4 regions of the Streptomyces sp. NPDC006879 genome follow, and region 4 is predicted to be linked to each of the others. Evidence: riboswitches for the same ligand, from Rfam matches in the RefSeq annotation. Region 4 holds a riboswitch; each other region holds the start of a gene.
The links. A riboswitch is a leader RNA that binds a small molecule or an ion and turns the genes downstream of it on or off. The one in region 4 is predicted to bind cyclic di-AMP.
Positions count from the first base shown of each region.

Region 1: linked by a shared signal. The riboswitch ahead of ACFYMC_RS18315 (transglycosylase family protein) and the one ahead of ACFYMC_RS16250 (peptidoglycan DD-metalloendopeptidase family protein) in region 4 are both predicted to bind cyclic di-AMP.
Region 2: linked by a shared signal. The riboswitch ahead of ACFYMC_RS21305 (transglycosylase SLT domain-containing protein) and the one ahead of ACFYMC_RS16250 (peptidoglycan DD-metalloendopeptidase family protein) in region 4 are both predicted to bind cyclic di-AMP.
Region 3: linked by a shared signal. The riboswitch ahead of ACFYMC_RS12950 (M23 family metallopeptidase) and the one ahead of ACFYMC_RS16250 (peptidoglycan DD-metalloendopeptidase family protein) in region 4 are both predicted to bind cyclic di-AMP.

Region 1 is NZ_JBIAGC010000023.1:13,775-18,035, forward strand. It holds gene ACFYMC_RS18305 (cytochrome P450) at 1-334, shown strand, start outside; gene ACFYMC_RS18310 (transglycosylase family protein) at 450-1,559, shown strand; cyclic di-AMP (ydaO/yuaA leader) riboswitch at 1,845-2,016, shown strand; gene ACFYMC_RS18315 (transglycosylase family protein) at 2,019-2,759, shown strand; gene eno (phosphopyruvate hydratase) at 3,035-4,261, shown strand, end outside.
Region 2 is NZ_JBIAGC010000031.1:14,323-18,583, forward strand. It holds gene ACFYMC_RS21295 (PLP-dependent aminotransferase family protein) at 1-35, opposite strand, end outside; gene ACFYMC_RS21300 (DMT family transporter) at 140-1,048, shown strand; gene ACFYMC_RS21305 (transglycosylase SLT domain-containing protein) at 1,139-1,948, opposite strand; cyclic di-AMP (ydaO/yuaA leader) riboswitch at 1,952-2,136, opposite strand; gene ACFYMC_RS21310 (ATP-binding protein) at 3,008-4,261, shown strand, end outside.
Region 3 is NZ_JBIAGC010000013.1:16,598-20,858, reverse strand. It holds tRNA gene ACFYMC_RS12960 (tRNA-Met) at 353-426, shown strand; gene ACFYMC_RS12955 (PP2C family protein-serine/threonine phosphatase) at 543-1,757, shown strand; cyclic di-AMP (ydaO/yuaA leader) riboswitch at 1,945-2,078, shown strand; gene ACFYMC_RS12950 (M23 family metallopeptidase) at 2,129-3,271, shown strand; gene ACFYMC_RS12945 (aldo/keto reductase) at 3,322-4,261, shown strand, end outside; gene ACFYMC_RS12940 (PrsW family intramembrane metalloprotease) at 4,199-4,261, opposite strand, start outside.
Region 4 is NZ_JBIAGC010000018.1:55,747-60,007, forward strand. It holds gene ACFYMC_RS16245 (SGNH/GDSL hydrolase family protein) at 1-591, opposite strand, end outside; gene ACFYMC_RS16250 (peptidoglycan DD-metalloendopeptidase family protein) at 914-1,915, opposite strand; cyclic di-AMP (ydaO/yuaA leader) riboswitch at 1,920-2,108, opposite strand; gene ACFYMC_RS16255 (tyrosine-protein phosphatase) at 2,422-3,231, shown strand; gene ACFYMC_RS16260 (aspartate aminotransferase family protein) at 3,336-4,261, opposite strand, start outside.

The DNA.
Region 1 (4,261 bases), on a different contig from region 4:
TCTGGGCGGCCGGCGGATCGAGGCGGGGGACCCGGTGTTGGTCGTGCTGGCGGCTGCGGATCGGGACCCGGCGCGGTTCACGGACCCCGACACCCTTGATCTGTCCCGGCGCGACAACCAACACCTGGGGTACGGGCACGGCATCCACTACTGTCTCGGCGCGCCCCTGGCGCGGCTGGAAGGACAGACCGCGCTCGCCACCTTGCTGACCCGGCTACCCGATTTGCGACTTGGGGGCAATCCGGACGAACTGCGTTGGCGGGGCGGGCTGATCATGCGTGGATTGCGAACACTCCCTGTGGAGTTCACGCCCGTTACGTCACAAAGGAGTTGACGTAGCGTCACTATCGTGACCGGAGCGTGATCTGAGCTGCACCGACTTGTAACAAGTGTTCGGCTGACGCTACTTTCGCCCCCACGTCCTCTGCAGTCCCGCGAAAGGCAACCGCATGCGCTCCGGGAATGGCCGTCATCGGCGCCCCCGTCAGGCCCCCGCGCTCGTCGTCACCGCAGGAGTCACCGGCTCCGCGCTGGCCCTGCCGCTCCTCGCCGCCACCGGCGCTCAGGCTGCCGACGCGGCCACCTGGGACAAGGTGGCCGAATGCGAGAGCGGTGGCGCCTGGAGCGCCGACCAGGGCAACGGCTACTACGGCGGCCTCCAGTTCACCCAGGAGGTCTGGGAGGCCAACGGTGGCCTCGACTTCGCTCCGCGCGCCGATCTGGCCAGCCGTTCGCAGCAGATAGTCGTCGGGGAGAAGGTCCTCGCGGCTCAGGGCCCCTCGGCCTGGCCGCAGTGTTCAGGCCCCGCGGGACTGGTCAAGGACAGCGTCAAGCCTGATGTGGACCCCGGGCTCGGGACGGAGAAGCGGGAGATCGCCCCGGCGCCGATTCGTCCCGCGGACTCCCTTCCGGTGGAAGAGCCCGAGAAGGCGCCCGAGCAGCCCGCGGCCACCCCCTCCGCCCCGGCAACCCCTTCCGCCCCGGTGACGCCGTCCGCGCCCGCGACTCCCGAGCTGCCGGACGCCTCGGCAACCCCGGGTGCTCCCGTCACTCCCACCACTCCCACCACTCCCGTCACTCCCACGGTGCCGGGCACTCCCACTAACCCCGTTGCTCCCACCACCCCTGCGACCCCCACCGCTCCCACCACCCCCGCGACGCCGGGCGCCCCCACCACGCCCGCAGCGAGCCTCGCGCCCGCCACGCCTGCCGGGCCCGAGGTGCCCGTCACCCCTGGCGTGGTGGGCGAGGGCTCGACCGTGACGCCCGTGGCTGGCGCGTCAGGAGTGACGGCCGCGGACCCCGCTGTGGCCATCGGGACGGGCAAGCATCGTGGCGAACCGGCCGAGGAGTCCTCTGGTGCATCCGCCGGGGCGCTCTCTGACGCGGCATCGGATGGTGCATACACGGTCAAGCCGGGCGACAACCTGACGGATATCGCCGGCGCGCACGGAGTCGCGGGTGGCTGGACCGCGATCTATCAGGCGAACGAAGAGGTGATCGGCTCCGATGCCGACCTCATCAAGCCTGGCCAGAGCCTCGATCTGAGCGGCAAATAGGGATACTTGGGGCGCGCCGCTTCTCCGATGCGTGGGTCAATGTCCTGGTTCGCGTAAGTGAGACATGAGTCTCTTCCACCCAACTGGCGCGCCCCTTCGGCGGAGTGTGGTGATTCCGCCCCTCACCTGCGTAAATGCCGGTTCTCTGCTAGGTGTTTTGGGCGTTTTTCCTAGCTTGTCCGATATTGAAGATCGGTAGTGGCTGTGTCTACGGTCTGAACCGCTCGCCACCGCGGGCTCCTTCGACCGCACGCCGAGTCCTGCCGGCGGACGGGGGAACAGTCGTCGCGTCAAGCGCCGAAGGCAGGAGCGGGGGACCCAAGGTTTCCGCCGGGACCGACCACTGAAAGGTGGTCAGGGACCGGCTAGGGGTGAAGCCGAGCGCTAGGACGCTCGGCCGGGCAACTCATTGGCCCGAACCCGACAGCTCACCTCGTAGGCGTCGGTGAGGAGACCTCCATGCAGCTTTCGGGCAAGGGCAAGCATCGCCGTCCGTCCAAGGCCACCCGTATCGTCACCCTCGCCGGCGTCACCGGCGCGGCCGTCGCCGCCCCGCTGATGGCCGTCGGTAGCGCGAACGCCGCCACCGCATCCGAGTGGGACCGCGTCGCGCAGTGCGAGTCCGGTGGCAACTGGTCCATCAACACGGGCAACGGCTACTACGGCGGCCTGCAGTTCTCGCCGTCCACCTGGGCCGCCTACGGGGGCACCGCCTACGCCTCCAGCGCGCACCTGGCGAGCAAGTCCCAGCAGATAGCCATCGCCGAGAAGGTCCTCGCCGGCCAGGGCAAGGGCGCCTGGCCGTCCTGCGGTGTCGGCCTGTCGAACTCCGCATACAAGGGCTCCTCCGCCTCCAAGCCCGCCGCCACCCCGAAGAAGGCCGCTCCGAAGGCCACGGTCAAGAAGAGCACCACGGTCAAGAAGAGCACCACGGTCAAGAAGAGCACCACCGTCAAGAAGAGCGCTCCGGTGCGCAGCGAGCAGGCGCCGACCAGCCGTTCGCAGACCCGCCCGCAGGCCACGGCGCAGGGCTTCAAGAAGGGCGACGGCTCCTACGAGGTGAAGTCGGGCGACACCCTGGGCACCATCGCCGAGGCGAAGGGCGTCAAGGGGGGCTGGCAGAAGCTGTTCGAGCTGAACAAGGACGTCATCAGTGACGCCGACCTGATCTACCCGGGTCAGATGCTGCACCTGAGCTAGGGGTTGGCCGGCCGCGGCCGTCAGTCCGCCGCGGCCCCGCCTCCTCCCGCCCGGCACGTACGGCTGTCCCCGCGTGCCGGGCGGAGCTCTGTCTCGACCTCGGCACCCTTCTGCGGCCGTCTTCTTTGCCCTCTGAAGGAGGCCTTTGACCCCTTTTTCTGTCCAGGGGTCGGGCAGTCGGGCGGTCGAGCTCCCGGAGGCGGTTAGGCTCTAGGCGGCAGGCCACCGCAAGGCCATCACGCCACCGCACATCCAGCGTCACATCCCAGAAGGAGATGCTCGTGCCGTCCATCGACGTCGTCGTAGCCCGGGAAATCCTGGACTCCCGAGGCAACCCCACGGTCGAGGTCGAGGTGGGCCTCGACGACGGCAGCACCGGCCGTGCTGCCGTGCCGTCCGGCGCCTCCACCGGTGCTTTCGAGGCCATCGAGCTCCGCGACGGGGACCCGAACCGCTACCTCGGCAAGGGTGTCGAGAAGGCCGTCCTCGCCGTCATCGAGCAGATCGGCCCGGAGCTCGTCGGCTACGACGCCACCGAGCAGCGTCTGATCGACCAGGCCATGTTCGACCTGGACGCCACCGACAACAAGGGCTCGCTTGGCGCCAACGCCATCCTCGGTGTTTCGCTGGCTGTCGCCCACGCCGCGTCCGAGGCCTCGGACCTCCCGCTCTTCCGCTACCTCGGTGGCCCGAACGCGCACCTGCTGCCCGTTCCGATGATGAACATCCTCAACGGTGGGTCGCACGCCGACTCCAACGTGGACATCCAGGAGTTCATGATCGCGCCGATCGGCGCCGAGTCCTTCTCCGAGGCGCTGCGCTGGGGTACCGAGGTCTACCACACCCTCAAGGCCGTCCTGAAGCGTAAGGGCCTGTCCACCGGCCTTGGCGACGAGGGTGGATTCGCCCCGAACCTGGAGTCCAACCGCGCCGCCCTGGACCTCATTCTTGAGGCCATCAAGGAGGCCGGCTACGCCCCGGGCAAGGACATCGCGCTCGCCCTCGACTGTGCCGCCTCCGAGTTCTACAAGGAAGGCAAGTACGAGTTCGAGGGCCAGTCCCGTTCGGCCGCCGAGATGACCGAGTACTACGAGGAGCTCGTCTCCGCGTACCCGCTGGTCTCCATCGAGGACCCGCTGTTCGAGGACGACTGGGCCGGCTGGAAGGTCATCACTGACAAGCTCGGCACCAGGGTGCAGCTCGTCGGCGACGACCTCTTCGTCACCAACCCCGAGCGCCTGGCCCGCGGCATCGAGGAGGGCTCCGCCAACGCCCTGCTCGTCAAGGTGAACCAGATCGGCTCGCTGACCGAGACCCTCGACGCGGTCGAGCTCGCCCAGCGCAACGGCTTCAAGTGCATGATGTCCCACCGCTCCGGCGAGACCGAGGACGTCACCATCGCTGACCTGGCCGTCGCCACCAACTGCGGCCAGATCAAGACCGGTGCGCCGGCCCGTTCGGAGCGCGTGGCCAAGTACAACCAGCTGCTGCGCATCGAGGAG
Region 2 (4,261 bases), on a different contig from region 4:
GACCTTTTGACCGGCTCATCTTTGGACCTGTTCACAGGGCCATTGTCTACCCAAGGTTGAGGTCATGCACCTGATCTCAACTTCTTGCTCAGCACCGCCCCCGTCCCCTGTGCGTCGTGTCGGTCCGGGCGTCGTGGGCATGGCGCTGGTGGGAGCCGGTGTCACCGCCTCCCGCACCCTCGACTCGGCGCCCCTGTTCACCGCCCAGGCCATCCGTTACGCGTCAGCTGCTCTGCTGCTGCTCGCGCTGGCCCGGCTGGGGCGGGTCACGCTCACCCTTCCGCGCGGCGGCGAGTGGCTGTGGCTGGCGGGCGTCGCAGCCACCGGGCTGGTGCTGTTCAACGTGGCCGTGGTCCGCGGGGTCGCGCACGCCGAACCCGCGGTCATCGCGGTATCCGTCGCCTGCGTTCCGGTGCTGCTCTGTGTCCTTGGCCCCCTGCTCCAGCGGCGGCGCCCCACCAGACGGGTCCTGCTCGCCGCGGTGCTGGTGACGGCCGGCGGGATGCTGGTGGAGGGCCTGGGCCGTACCGATGGCACCGGAGTGGCGTGGGCCGCCCTCGCCCTGGCCTGCGAGGCGGCCTTCACCTTGCTTGCCGTTCCGGTGCTCGCCCGGCACGGGGCCTTCGGGGTTTCCATCCACGCGGTGTGGCTGGGCACGCTGCTGTTCACGCTCCTCGCCCTGTGCACGGAGGGGACCTCGGCGGCGGCGCGGCTGGGGGTGAGGGACGCGGTGGCGATCGCCTACCTTGCGGTCCTCGTCACGGCCGCCGCCTTCGTGCTCTGGTACCGGACGGTCGCTGCCGTCGGCGCGGACCGGGCCGGACTGCTGGCAGGGACGGCTCCGCTGGCAGCGGCGGGGACCGACGCCCTGGTCGGTGGCGGTGCGCCGGGGCCCTTGGTGTGGCTCGGCATGCTCGTGATCGTCGGCGCTCTCACCGTCGGGCTGTGGAATCCGCGGCGGCCGATCGCCCCTTCGGCGCCGGTTCGGCCGAGCGGATCCGAAGCGCAGAGGGGCGAAGGGGTGGGTGCGGGTCCGGCCCGCTCATGAGGCCTGGCGCGCGGAGCCGGGGCAGGCCAGGACGGCGTTGGAACGCCGCTGCCGGCCCCGGGGTCCGGGGCCGGCAGGAGGAGGGGTGCGTCAGTAGGCGCCGAAGACGTTGTCGATGGAGCCGTACCGCTTGGCGGCGTAGTTGCAGGCCGCGGTGATGTTGGCGACCGGGTCGTATGAGTCGAAGGAGGTCCCGGGCACGTGGTAGGCGCGGAACGTCGGGTCGATCACCTGGAGCAGGCCCTTGGAGGGGATGCCGTTGCGCGCGTTGATGTCCCAGTTGTTGATCGCGAGCGGGTTGCCGCTGGATTCACGCATGATGTTGCGGTGGATACCGGCGTAAGTGCCGGGAATACCGTGCTTGGCCATGATGTCCAGGGACTCGCGGATCCACCCGTCGAGGTTGTTGGCGTAGGTCTTCGCCGCGGCCTTGACTGCTGTCTGGGTCGCTGTGACCGCCTTCGCGCTGCTCGTCGTCCCGGCCGCGGCGACCGTGGCGATCGCGCCACCGGCTCCTGCCGAAGCCTTGGCCTTGGCGCCGATCGTGAGCTCAAGCCCGGGATGGATCAGCGAGGGGTCGACTCCGACGGCGCCGCGGTTGTCGCTGTACAGCTGCTTCCAGCCGCCGCTCACCGCGTGCTTCTCCGCGATCTTCGACAGGGAGTCTCCCGCGACCACCGCGTAGGTGACCGTCGAGGCCTTGGCCTGTACGGCGGCGACCGCCGTGGTGGCGACCGCGGCCTTGGGAGCGGCCAGCACGGCCGCACTGCTCGGAGCGGCCTGCGCGGTGGCGGCGCCCATCACGGGCAGGGCCAGTACGGCGCTTCCCGTCCCCGCTACGAGGAATCGACGGGCGAGGGCGTTCCTCTTGGTACGGCGGTGCTTACCCTTTGCAGGCATGGTGAATTTCCTCTCCATCGCCTACGAGGTGAGCTGTCGGGTTCGGGCTGAAGATGCCCGGCCGCCACATGTGTGCGACTTCACCCCAAGCCGTTCCGCATCGCGGACCGGCGACTTACCTGGGTCCCCCGCTCCTGCCGTATGGGTGTGGGGTTCCAGATGGCGGCAGGACTCGGCGTTCCACCCGGAATGACGGTGACATTAGGCGAAGCGCAGCTCGCAGAACAAGGCGGAAATCTTCTCCGCAAAGCACTGCCGAGCACTAACCGGTGGTGAATTCGAGATCACTTCCGGAGATCAAACTTTCAACTCTCCTTTCAGTGTTCGGATTCCCCGGAACACCCATTGATCACTTCACCGTCAAGGCCGTGACCCAAATCACCTGACACCCCAAGACACAACGACCCAAATCGCCCATTAAGCGCGCATAACGATCCAAAGCGACCCCCGCAGAAACGGGCGCTTCGATCAACCACTCAAAGTAATTCGCCAATTCCCAGATGACTTTGACGGCCGCCCAGAAACACCCCCACCATCACCCGAAGAACGCGTCGCACCCCGCCGCGGAGCAGGACCGGCCCGGCGAGCGCATGGGAGAACGAGAAAGGAAGCCGTCGCGGGAAGGCGATCGACCGTCGGGGAGATGGCACGAACCTCCACTCGGGCAGCCCCAACTGACAGCCCGTAACTCCTCGCCCGGACCGGCGTCGGTACCGGCCGACACCGAGCAGGGGCGAGTGGCACGGCATGCCGTGCCACCCCCGGGCCACGGAACTGCGCGAGGGACACGGCTCGTTGGTCCACGGACCGTCGGGCCCCGACGCCCGGATTCAGACCGAGTCACCCGTACCGCCCCGCGGCGCGGTACAGAGGGCGACCTGCGGCAGCCACCCGCGTCCGGCCACGCACCCCTACCCGCGGAGTGACTGCCGCGTCACCGGCCGCCACCGCCCTCCCCTCCCCGCTCGCCGGTCCGGTCGCGGGCGCGGACAATGAGGGGCGAGGCGCCGCGCTCCTGTCGACCAGGCGGCGGCTCTTGCCGGCAAGGGTGGGTGGACGATGCCGACGTGGCGACTGCGGGACTTCCACGACGATGACCTGGACAGCGCCATCCAGATCTGGGACCAGGACCGAGCGCCACAGGACCTCCCGGCCGTTTTCCCGGTTTCCGAGGTGATGTCCGTCGCCCGGACCGGCGGGCCCGCCGTGGTCGCGGTGGTCGGCGACGACATGGTGGGCATGGCAGTGGCCCAGGCCCAGGGGGAACGGGCCTGGATCACCCTGGTCGCGCTCTCCGAGACCTGGCGCAACCGTGGAGTCGGCAGCGCTCTGATCGCCGAACTCGAACGGCGCCTGCGCGTGCGTGGGGTGCGCCGCATCAGCGCCCTGCTGGCGCCGGGGGCAACCGGGACCGCGGCTCTGGACAACTGCGGCTACCGTTCCCGCGACGGCCTGGTGTTCTACGAGAAGGTCGAGCACCTCGGTGCGAGTGACGCCGGCCTGCTCGCCGAACTCGGCGGCAGGGTGCTCGCGCCGGGACTGTGGGACGCCCTGGCGGGGATGGAACGCGAGAAGGCGTCGATCGAACGGCGGATCGTGCTTCCCCTGGTCGAGCGTTCCCTCGCCGAACAGTACGGAGTGACCCCGCCGAAAGCCGTCATCCTCTTCGGCCCACCGGGTACCGGGAAGACGAGCTTCGCCAAAGCCGTGGCCTCCCGGCTGGAATGGCCCTTCGTGGAGATCTTCCCTTCCCGCCTCGCCGCGGGCTCCTCGGGTGGCTTGGCCACCTCGCTTCGGGACACCTTTGCGGATCTGGCCGAACTGCAGTCCGTTCTGTTGTTCATCGACGAGGTCGAGGAGATCGCCGGGGCCAGGTCAGGTCTGGCCATCGACCCCGGCCACGGCGTCACCAATGAACTCCTCAAACTTATTCCAGGATTCCGTGACCATGACGACCGACTGTTGATCTGTGCCACCAATTCCGTCAGATCCCTGGATCTGGCTTTCCTGCGCCCCGGACGTTTCGACTACGTGATTCCCGTCGGCCCTCCGGACCCAGCTGCCCGAGCCGCGATCTGGCAGCGTTACCTGGGTTCGGCCGCTGGCCGGGTCGATCTCCAACGCCTGGTGGCGGCCAGCGAGATGTTCACCCCGGCGGATATCGAATTCGCCGCCCGCAAAGGCGCTCACACGGCGTTCGAACGGGAAGTCGTGGATCGGGCGGGCGAGCCGGCCAGCACCGGGGACTATCTCAAGGCCGTGGCCGACACCCGCCCCACACTCACCGACCAGGCACTCACCGAGTTCCACGAG
Region 3 (4,261 bases), on a different contig from region 4:
CGATGTCGCACGCCGCTGCCCGTACCGCCCGCTGTCCGCCGCACGGTGCCTCCATGGCCCAGGGGGTGCCCCGACATTCCGGCGTGGGTCCGTCGGTTCCGGTCCTGCGACCTCGGCTCCGGGGGCAGGACCGGGCGGAGGATCCGGGGGTCGCAGGACCCTCGTCGTGCCGGTCACCAGTCGGCTCGGAGTGGCCATGGCGGGGGCCTGATGTGGGCTCGGACGCCGGCGGACGGGCGTCGCCGTTGACTGGTTCGATCACCCGCGCGCACGGGTCACGGCGGATCCGGCGCCCGGTCCGGGCAGGCTGGTAAGAAGCACTCCGGAGATGCCGTAAGCTTGTGTTCAACGACGCGGGGTGGAGCAGCTCGGTAGCTCGCTGGGCTCATAACCCAGAGGTCGCAGGTTCAAATCCTGTCCCCGCTACTTGAAGACCAGGGCCCGAATCCATCTGATGGATTCGGGCCCTGGTCGTATCCGGAGGTACTCCGATCGGCGGGCCAGCGCTCGCTGGCCCGCCGCGCTGGGCACAGCCTGGACTCATGGCGGGGCAGCCGGTGGGCCACACAGCGGATGCAGCGGGTGCGGACACCAGGCTGGGTGCCACCCGGCGTTTCGTACGGCTGCTACCGCCGCTGTTGATCTGCTTCGGCCTGCTCTTCGCCGTGCTCACACCCGCCGACTTCACCGGTTCCCCCTTCTTCTCCGCTGCTCCGCTGGTGGCCGCTCCCTTCTTCGGGATGGGTGCCACCTTGATCACGGGCGGGACGGCTTGGGGCATCTTGGTGCTCCTCCACCTGCATCAGGGCAGCGCTCTGCGAATGGAGGCGGTCACCGAGCTCCTCACGGTGCTGACCGTCGCCGCTCTGGCGGTGCTCATCAACCGGGTGGTGCGCCGTGGTGACCGGCAGTTGGCCTCGGCCCGCGGGGTGGCGGAGGTCGCGCAGCGGGCCGTCCTGCCGAAGCCGGCGGAGCGGTTGGGTGGCCTGGAGGTGGCCGCGAGGTACGAGGCGGCGCATGCGGACGCGTTCATCGGCGGGGATCTGTACGCCGTGCAGGAGACACCGTTCGGCGTCCGGCTCGCGGTCGGTGACGTGCGGGGCAAGGGCCTGGACGCGGTGGAGGTGGTCGCCGTGGTCATCGGCGCCTTCCGGGAGGCCGCGGAACAGGAACCCGACCTTCAGGGGGTGGCGCGGAGGCTGGAGCGGGCGTTGGTCAGGGAGCGGGCGCGGTACTCGGAGTCGGAGGCCGCCGAGGGCTTCACCACGTGTGTGCTGGCGGAGGTGCCGCGGGAGGAGCTGGTGGTGCGGTTGCTCAACCGTGGCCATCCGGAACCGCTCCTGCTCTACGCCGACGGACGGTTGGACCGTCTGGCACCCGAGGAGCCGGCGCTGCCGCTCGGCCTGGGGGAGTTGGCGCCGTTGCCGGGCCGGGTGGTGGAGTGGCCCTTCCCCGCTGGGGCGATGTTGCTGCTCCATACCGACGGCCTGACGGAGGCTCGTGATGCTGGGGGAGTCTTCTACGATCCGGCCGAGCGGCTGCGGGGTCGGATCTTTCCGGGGCCGGACGGGCTGCTCTCCGCGTTGATCTCCGATGTGCGGCGGCACACCGGTGGTGGGACCACGGACGACCTCGCGTTGCTCGCCGTGGGGAGGCCGGGTGCGGGGCAGCCGGTCAAGCGGCGGACGGTCGCTGTGGTGGCTGGTGATGAAGGGGGTCGGTCCGGACCGACCCCAGGGCAGCGCTGGAAGCGGTGAGTCCGCTCTGCTTTGGGGGATTTGATCCCGCGCTTCGCACACTCCGTAGCCGCCTCGAACCTCTTCGCATTCCAGGGTGACTTCGGGTCAAACCTCATTCTGGTTACGGCTTGGAATCAACCCCTTGCTTCTATTAACGTTCGATAACGCAGCGCGGTTGTCTCAGCCGTCGCAAGAGACGGCACCGTGCGCGTGCGCGCCGAATCCCACAGGGGAACCGGGGAACCACCAACTTGGGGTGAATCGGGTCGTACTGGCCTGTAGGAGACCTTCCTGCTCCGAACCCGTCAGCTAACCCGGTAGGCGAGAAGGAAGGGAAGGACCGCCTCGTGTCGTCCAACTGGTCTGCCTCCGCCGCTGCCGAGGCGCTCATGACTCCCCCGTCCGCGGAGCCCGTAGCGGTCGGAGAGCTCGTCGCCCGTGACGGGATCGGCGAGGAGGGCGGCGTCGAACTCGGGGCTGGCGCCTGGGGCGAGTGGAGCCCGACCGAGGACTCGGTCCGCCCCGTCCGGGGGCGTCACCGGGTGGTCAAGCAGCGCGGCAGCCTGGTGCGGAGTTCCACCGTTCTCGGGGTGGGCGTCATCGCGGCAGTGGGTGCCGGCGGCATAGCCACTGCCCAGGACAAGCCGCCGGTGTCCATATCGCTGCCCACGGTGGGCGACCTGATCGGCGGCACCGGCCTGGGTAAGGACGAGGACCACGCGGGCGGGGCGACCCGGGCCGAGGGCGCCCTTGAGGAGCGTGCGGCGAGTGGCCAGCAGGCGCCTGCCGTGGTGGAGGCTCCGCTGACGATGGCCGGGGTCACCGTCGAGCAGGCGGCGGCGGGACAGAGCGATGCGGGCGAGGTGTTGCGTGCCCGGATCCTGCAGCAGGCCGAGCAGCAGGAGGACTCGGCTGCGGCTGCGGCTGAGGCGGCTGCCGCGGAGGCCGCGGCGGAGGCTGCCGCGGAAGAGGCCGAGCAGCAGCGCCAGGAGGCCGAGGCCAAGGCGGAGGCCGAGCGCCAGGAGGCCGAGCGCAAGGAGGCCGAGCGCAAGGAGGCTGAGGCGAAGGCCAAGGCGGAAGCCGAAGCCAAGGCGAGGGCCGAAGCGGAGAGGCAGGCCAAGTCGGCCAAGGCGGCCTCGGGTTACTCCCTGCCGACGTCCGCCTACACGCTCACCGCCCACTACGGCACGGCGGGCTCCATGTGGTCCTCCGGCCACCACACCGGCCTCGACTTCGCCGCCCCGACGGGGACCCCGGTCAAGGCGGTGCACGGGGGGAAGATCACCTCGGCCGGTTGGTCCGGTGCGTACGGGTACCGCATCGTGCTCCAACTGCCGGACGGGACCGAGGTCTGGTACTGCCACCTGTCCTCGATGTCGGTGACCGGCGGCAGCGTGGGCGCCGGCGAGACCATCGGCCGGGTGGGTGCCACCGGAAACGTCACGGGCCCGCATCTCCACCTCGAGGTCCGGGTCGGCGGCTCCACCAATGATCCGCTGGCCTGGTTGCGGGGCAAGGGACTGAGGGTCTGACTTCGCCGGCGGTCGGAATACGAGTGATCCGTTGGAAGTTGAGTGATCATATGACCACACTTCGCCAGCTTGGCTCCTCCGACCTCCACGTCTTCCCGCTCGCCCTCGGCGGCAACGTCTTCGGCTGGACCGCAGACCGTGAACAGTCCTTCGCCGTCCTCGACGCCTACGCCGCCGCCGGCGGCAACTTCGTCGACACCGCTGACGTCTACTCCTCGTGGGTGCCCGGCAACGCGGGCGGGGAATCCGAGCGGATCATCGGGGAGTGGCTGGCCGCCCGCGGGAACCGCGCGGAGGTCGTCGTCGCCACCAAAGTCGGCGCGCACCCCCAGTACACGGGACTGGCGGCGAGCACCATCAAGGCAGGCGCGGAGGAGTCGCTGCGCCGCCTGGGCACCGACTACATCGACCTCTACTACACGCACTTCGACGACCCCTCCGTGCCGGTGGAAGAGATCATCGGCGCCCTCGATCTGCTGGTGAAGGAGGGCAAGGTCCGCGCGATCGCCGCCTCCAACCTGAGCGCCGAGCGCCTCGCCGAGTCCCTGGCCTTCTCCGAGCGTGAGGGACTCGCCCGGTACGTGGCCCTGCAGCCGCACTACAACCTGGTTTCCCGAGACACCTACGAGGGCCCGCTCGCCGAGACGGCCGCCCGCTTCGGCTTGGCCGCCGCGCCCTACTACGCGCTGGCCTCCGGTTTCCTCACCGGCAAGTACCGCCCGGGCGCCGAGGTCGACTCGGCCCGCGCCGAAGGTGCCGGCAAGCACCTTTCCACTGAGCGGGGGCGACGTGTGCTCGCCGCCTTGGACGGGATCGCCGAGACCCGCGGCGTCGAGATCGCCACGGTGGCCCTCGCCTGGCTGGCGGCCCAGCCCACCGTCGTGGCGCCGATCGCCAGCGCCCGCACCGTCGAACAGCTCCCGGCGCTCATCGCGGTGGCGGAACTGCGGCTGACGGAAGGGGAGCTGGACGCGCTGACGGCAGCCTCCG
Region 4 (4,261 bases):
CAGGGCCACCCTGGTGTGCCCCTCGGGCGACAGGTGCAGCCGGTCGCCGTCCCAGGCCCGCCGGTCCTGGACGGACTTCAACGACCAGAGGTCGAGGACCGGGCAGCCGTGCCGGTCCGCGATGGCCCGCACGTGGGCGGTGTAGGTGGCGACCTTCCCGCGCAGGTGGCGCAGGACGGGTACCCCCCTGGTATCGAAGCCCGTGGTGATCATGACCGTACCGACCGCGGACGTCAGATCGGCCACGGCCCGCTCGAAACGTTCGGCCACCAGGTCCGGATCGCTGCCGGGGCGGATGATGTCGTTGCCGCCGCCACAGAAGCTGACCAGATCGGGGGCAAGTTCCCGCGCTCGGGGGACCTGTTCCTCGACGATCTGGTCGAGCAGACGCCCGCGGACGGCGAGGTTCGCGTAGCGGAACTCACCTTCCGGGCGGCGGTCGGCGAGCAGCACGGCCAGGCGGTCCGCCCAACCGAGGAAACCTCCGTCGGGTCCAGGATCGCCCACGCCCTCGGTGAAGCTGTCGCCGATGGCCACGTAGGAGGTGGTCGCCGTCAGAGCGGATACGGAGAACCCCCCGGAAGGGGGCAGCTGGGCCGGTGTTACCGGTGAAGTCGGGGGTGTTGAGTCGCCTGCCACGAGGAACCATCCTTCACCGTGACATGTGACCTACGCGACCGTAGGGAGGGCTTGACGGGGCGTGATCTGTACCACCCGGTCTGTTTCGGGGAACGATCGCCGGCCGGGAACCCCCCTCCGGGCCCCGGCCGACCGGCCCTGCTGCCAGGCGTGCGGCGCCGGCCGACACCCCCTTTGGAGCCCCACCGACGTTCACCCGCGGTACCAGCTGGTACCGCGGGCTCACGGGGGACCGCGGTGCACCACGTTCGGACGCGGCGGCCCGCACTCCGCCTTAAATGCTCACGCCCTTGCTCCGCAGATAGGCGAGCGGGTCGACGTCGGAGCCATAACCCACTCCGGTGCGGATCTCGAAGTGCAGGTGCGGGCCGGTGGAGTTGCCCGTGGAACCGGACAGCCCTATCTGCTGACCGCCGGAGACGGTCTGACCGGCGGAGACCGCCAGGGAGGAAAGGTGGGCGTACTGCGAGTAGCGGCCGTCCTCGTGGCGGATGACCACTTCGTTGCCGTAGGCGCCGGCCCAGCCCGCCGAGACCACGGTGCCGGCACCCACGGCCTTGACGCTGGTTCCGGTGCCCACCGCGAAGTCAACACCCGTGTGATAGCCGCTGGACCACATGCCGCCGGCCAGGTGGTAGGGCGTGGTGATGGAGGCACTGACGGGGGCCGTGAATCCCCCGGCGGTGGCAGTGCTGGCCGCAGGGTTGGCAGCAGTGGACTCCTTGGATGTGGTGGCCTTCGGCGCAGCCGCACGCTCGTTGGAGCGCGTGGCGCGCCCGGCGGAGTCCGCCTGGCCGGAGGAAGGCGCCGCCTGCTGTGCGGGGGCGGTGGAGCCGGCCCGAGAGGGACGCGAGGATTCGGTGGAGCCGCCCGCCTTCGCGTGTAGCGTGAGCTTCAGACCCGGGTGGATCAGCGAGGGGTTATCCCCCACCGCCTCACGGTTGTCGGCGTAGAGCCGCTCCCAGCCACCCCGCACGTGCTCCGCCTGGGCGATCTTGGACAGGTAGTCACCGACGGCGACGGTGTACGTCCTGGTGGGGGCGGACTTGGGCGCCGCAGCAGGAGTCGCTTTGACCTGCTGCTGGGCCGGGGACTGCGCGGGCAGTTGCACGGCATGAGCGCCCGTCGCGGCGCTCTGACCGGCGGCCTGCGCGCCCGTGGCACCGAGCAGTGGCAGAGCCAGGGCGGCTCCGCCGGTTCCGGCGACGGCTATGCCGCGGGACACCGGACGGGCCAGGCCGGTCTTGGGGCGACGGTGCTTACCCTTTGCGGGCATGGCGAATTCCTCTCCGGCGCCTGCGAGGTGAGCTGTCGGGTTCGAGCTGGAGATGCCCGGTCGCCGGAGGCGACTTCACCCCAAGCCTTTCCTGAAAGATCAAGAAAGGCACTTACCTGGTTCCCCCGCTCCTGCCGCGCGAATGAGTCGGATGCGGTTCCCGAGTGGCGGCAGGATTCGGCGGTCCACCCGGATCGATGGTGAAGATAATCCAGTCGGAGCCCTGGTAACAAGCCATGAATTCCCCTTTGGATTAGGAGAAATGATTCATCGCCGGAATTACCGTCACCCTCCGTCTATTGCCGGAGGCCAACAACCCACCGGACAAGGCGATTCACCCACACCGGCCCGCCACGTACGGTCACCGTTATGATCCTGCTCACGGGGAACGGCGCCCCAGCGCCGATACATCTGTCGTACGGGGGTGGAAACTTGACGCCAAGCACTCCAATTCGGACAGATGCACCATCTCGCCCGTACCGGATCATCCAACACAAGGAGACTTCGTGCCCCAGCAGATACCGCCCCCGCCGGCCGAAGCGGAGCCGGAGCTCGCCGGAGTGCGCAACTTCCGAGACGTGGGCGGACTTCCCACCGTTAGCGGGCATCACGTGCAGATCGGGCAACTATTCCGAAGCGGGCATCTCGCCCATGCCACCCCAAGCGATGCGGAGTTCCTGAGCTCCCTCGGTCTGCACACCATCTTCGACTTCCGCAACGAGGCGGACCGCGCCCTCGACGGGCTCGACGTCGAACTCGCCGGCGTACGGAACGTCAACATCCCCCTCACCGATCCGGCGGACGGCTCGGAGTTCTGGCAGTTGGTGCGCGAAGGCGACCTGGTCCAGTTGCGCAAGATCCTGGGTGCGGGCAGGGCAGCGGAACGGATGTCCCATTCGTACCGCGAGATCATCTCGCAGCGCACCGCCGAGCACAGCCGAGTGGTGCACGCACTGGCCACGGACAGCGTTCCGGCCCTGATGCACTGCGCCGCGGGCAAGGACCGCGCCGGCCTCTCGATCGCGGTGACGCTCATGGCGCTGGGCGTGGAGCGGGACGCCATCGAGGCCGACTACCTCAAGTCCAACGCCCCTCACCGCCGCTACCGGGTCAGCACCCAGAGCCTCGCCCCGACGGCCCGCAGCGCGGAGGTCACAGAACTCCTGAGCCCGCTCTTCGAAGCCCGGGCGGAGTACCTGCACGCCGCCTTCGACACGATCGAGGACATCTGGGGCACCATCGACCGCTACCTGCATCAGGGGCTGGGCCTGGCCCCAGCGACGCTGGAGGGGCTGCGCGGGCGCCTCCTGCACTGATCCCGGCGCCCCACAGGCACAGCGGAACCGTGGCGCCAACAGCCCCTCGGCACCATCACGCGGGCCGGACCGATGCCCCCTGCCCGACCGTCGGGGGCATCGGATCAGCGCCCGCTGACCGCCTGCTTGACCAGGGTTCGGCCGAAGTCCCACATCAGCCCGCCACCATCGTGCGCCTCGTCCATGACGGCCCGGAAAGCAAGGACGAACCTCTCGACGTCCGCCTCGTTGATGACGAGCGGTGGAATCAGCTTGATCACTTCGAGGTGGTCGCCGGATACCTGCGTCAGGATCTGGTGCTTCTGCAGGAGCGGGACGACGACCATCTGTGCGAAGAGCCCTCGTCGCGCCGCCTGGAGCATCGCCCACCGGCTGCGCAACCGGATCGAGTTCGGCCGACCGAACTCGATCCCGATCATCAGTCCACGACCGCGGACCTCGTGCAACAGCTCGTACTCGGAACTCAGTGCTGCCAACCGGTCGCGCAGCAGATCGCCGACAGCCCGGGCGTGGGCGACGACCTCTTCGCTCTCCAGGACGGAGAGCACCGCCAGTCCGGCCGCCATCGCCTGGGCGTTGGACCCGAAGCTGGCCGAGTGGACCAGGACCCGGTCCATGGAGGAGTACACCTTCTTGAAGATCCAGTCCTTGCCCAGGGTCGCCCCCACCGGCACGTACCCGCCCGAGAGGGCCTTCGCCACGCAGACCAGGTCCGGTTCCACACCCTCCTCGTGCTGGTAGGCGTAGAAGTCGCCAGTGCGCCCGAGTCCGGTCTGCACCTCGTCCGCGATCAACAACGCCTTGTGGCGCCGCAGCAACTCCTGGGCCCCGCGCAGGAATCCGGGGGGAGCTGCGTGCACGCCCTTGCCCTGAACCGGTTCGACGATCAGCGCGGCCACATCACCGTGCCGCAGCTCGCGCTCCAGTGCGGCCAGGTCCCCCAGGGCGATCGCGGTGTCGGGCAGCAGGGGGGCGAAACCATCCCGGAAGCCATCTTCACCGTTGACCGAGAGCGAGCCGGCGGTGAGCC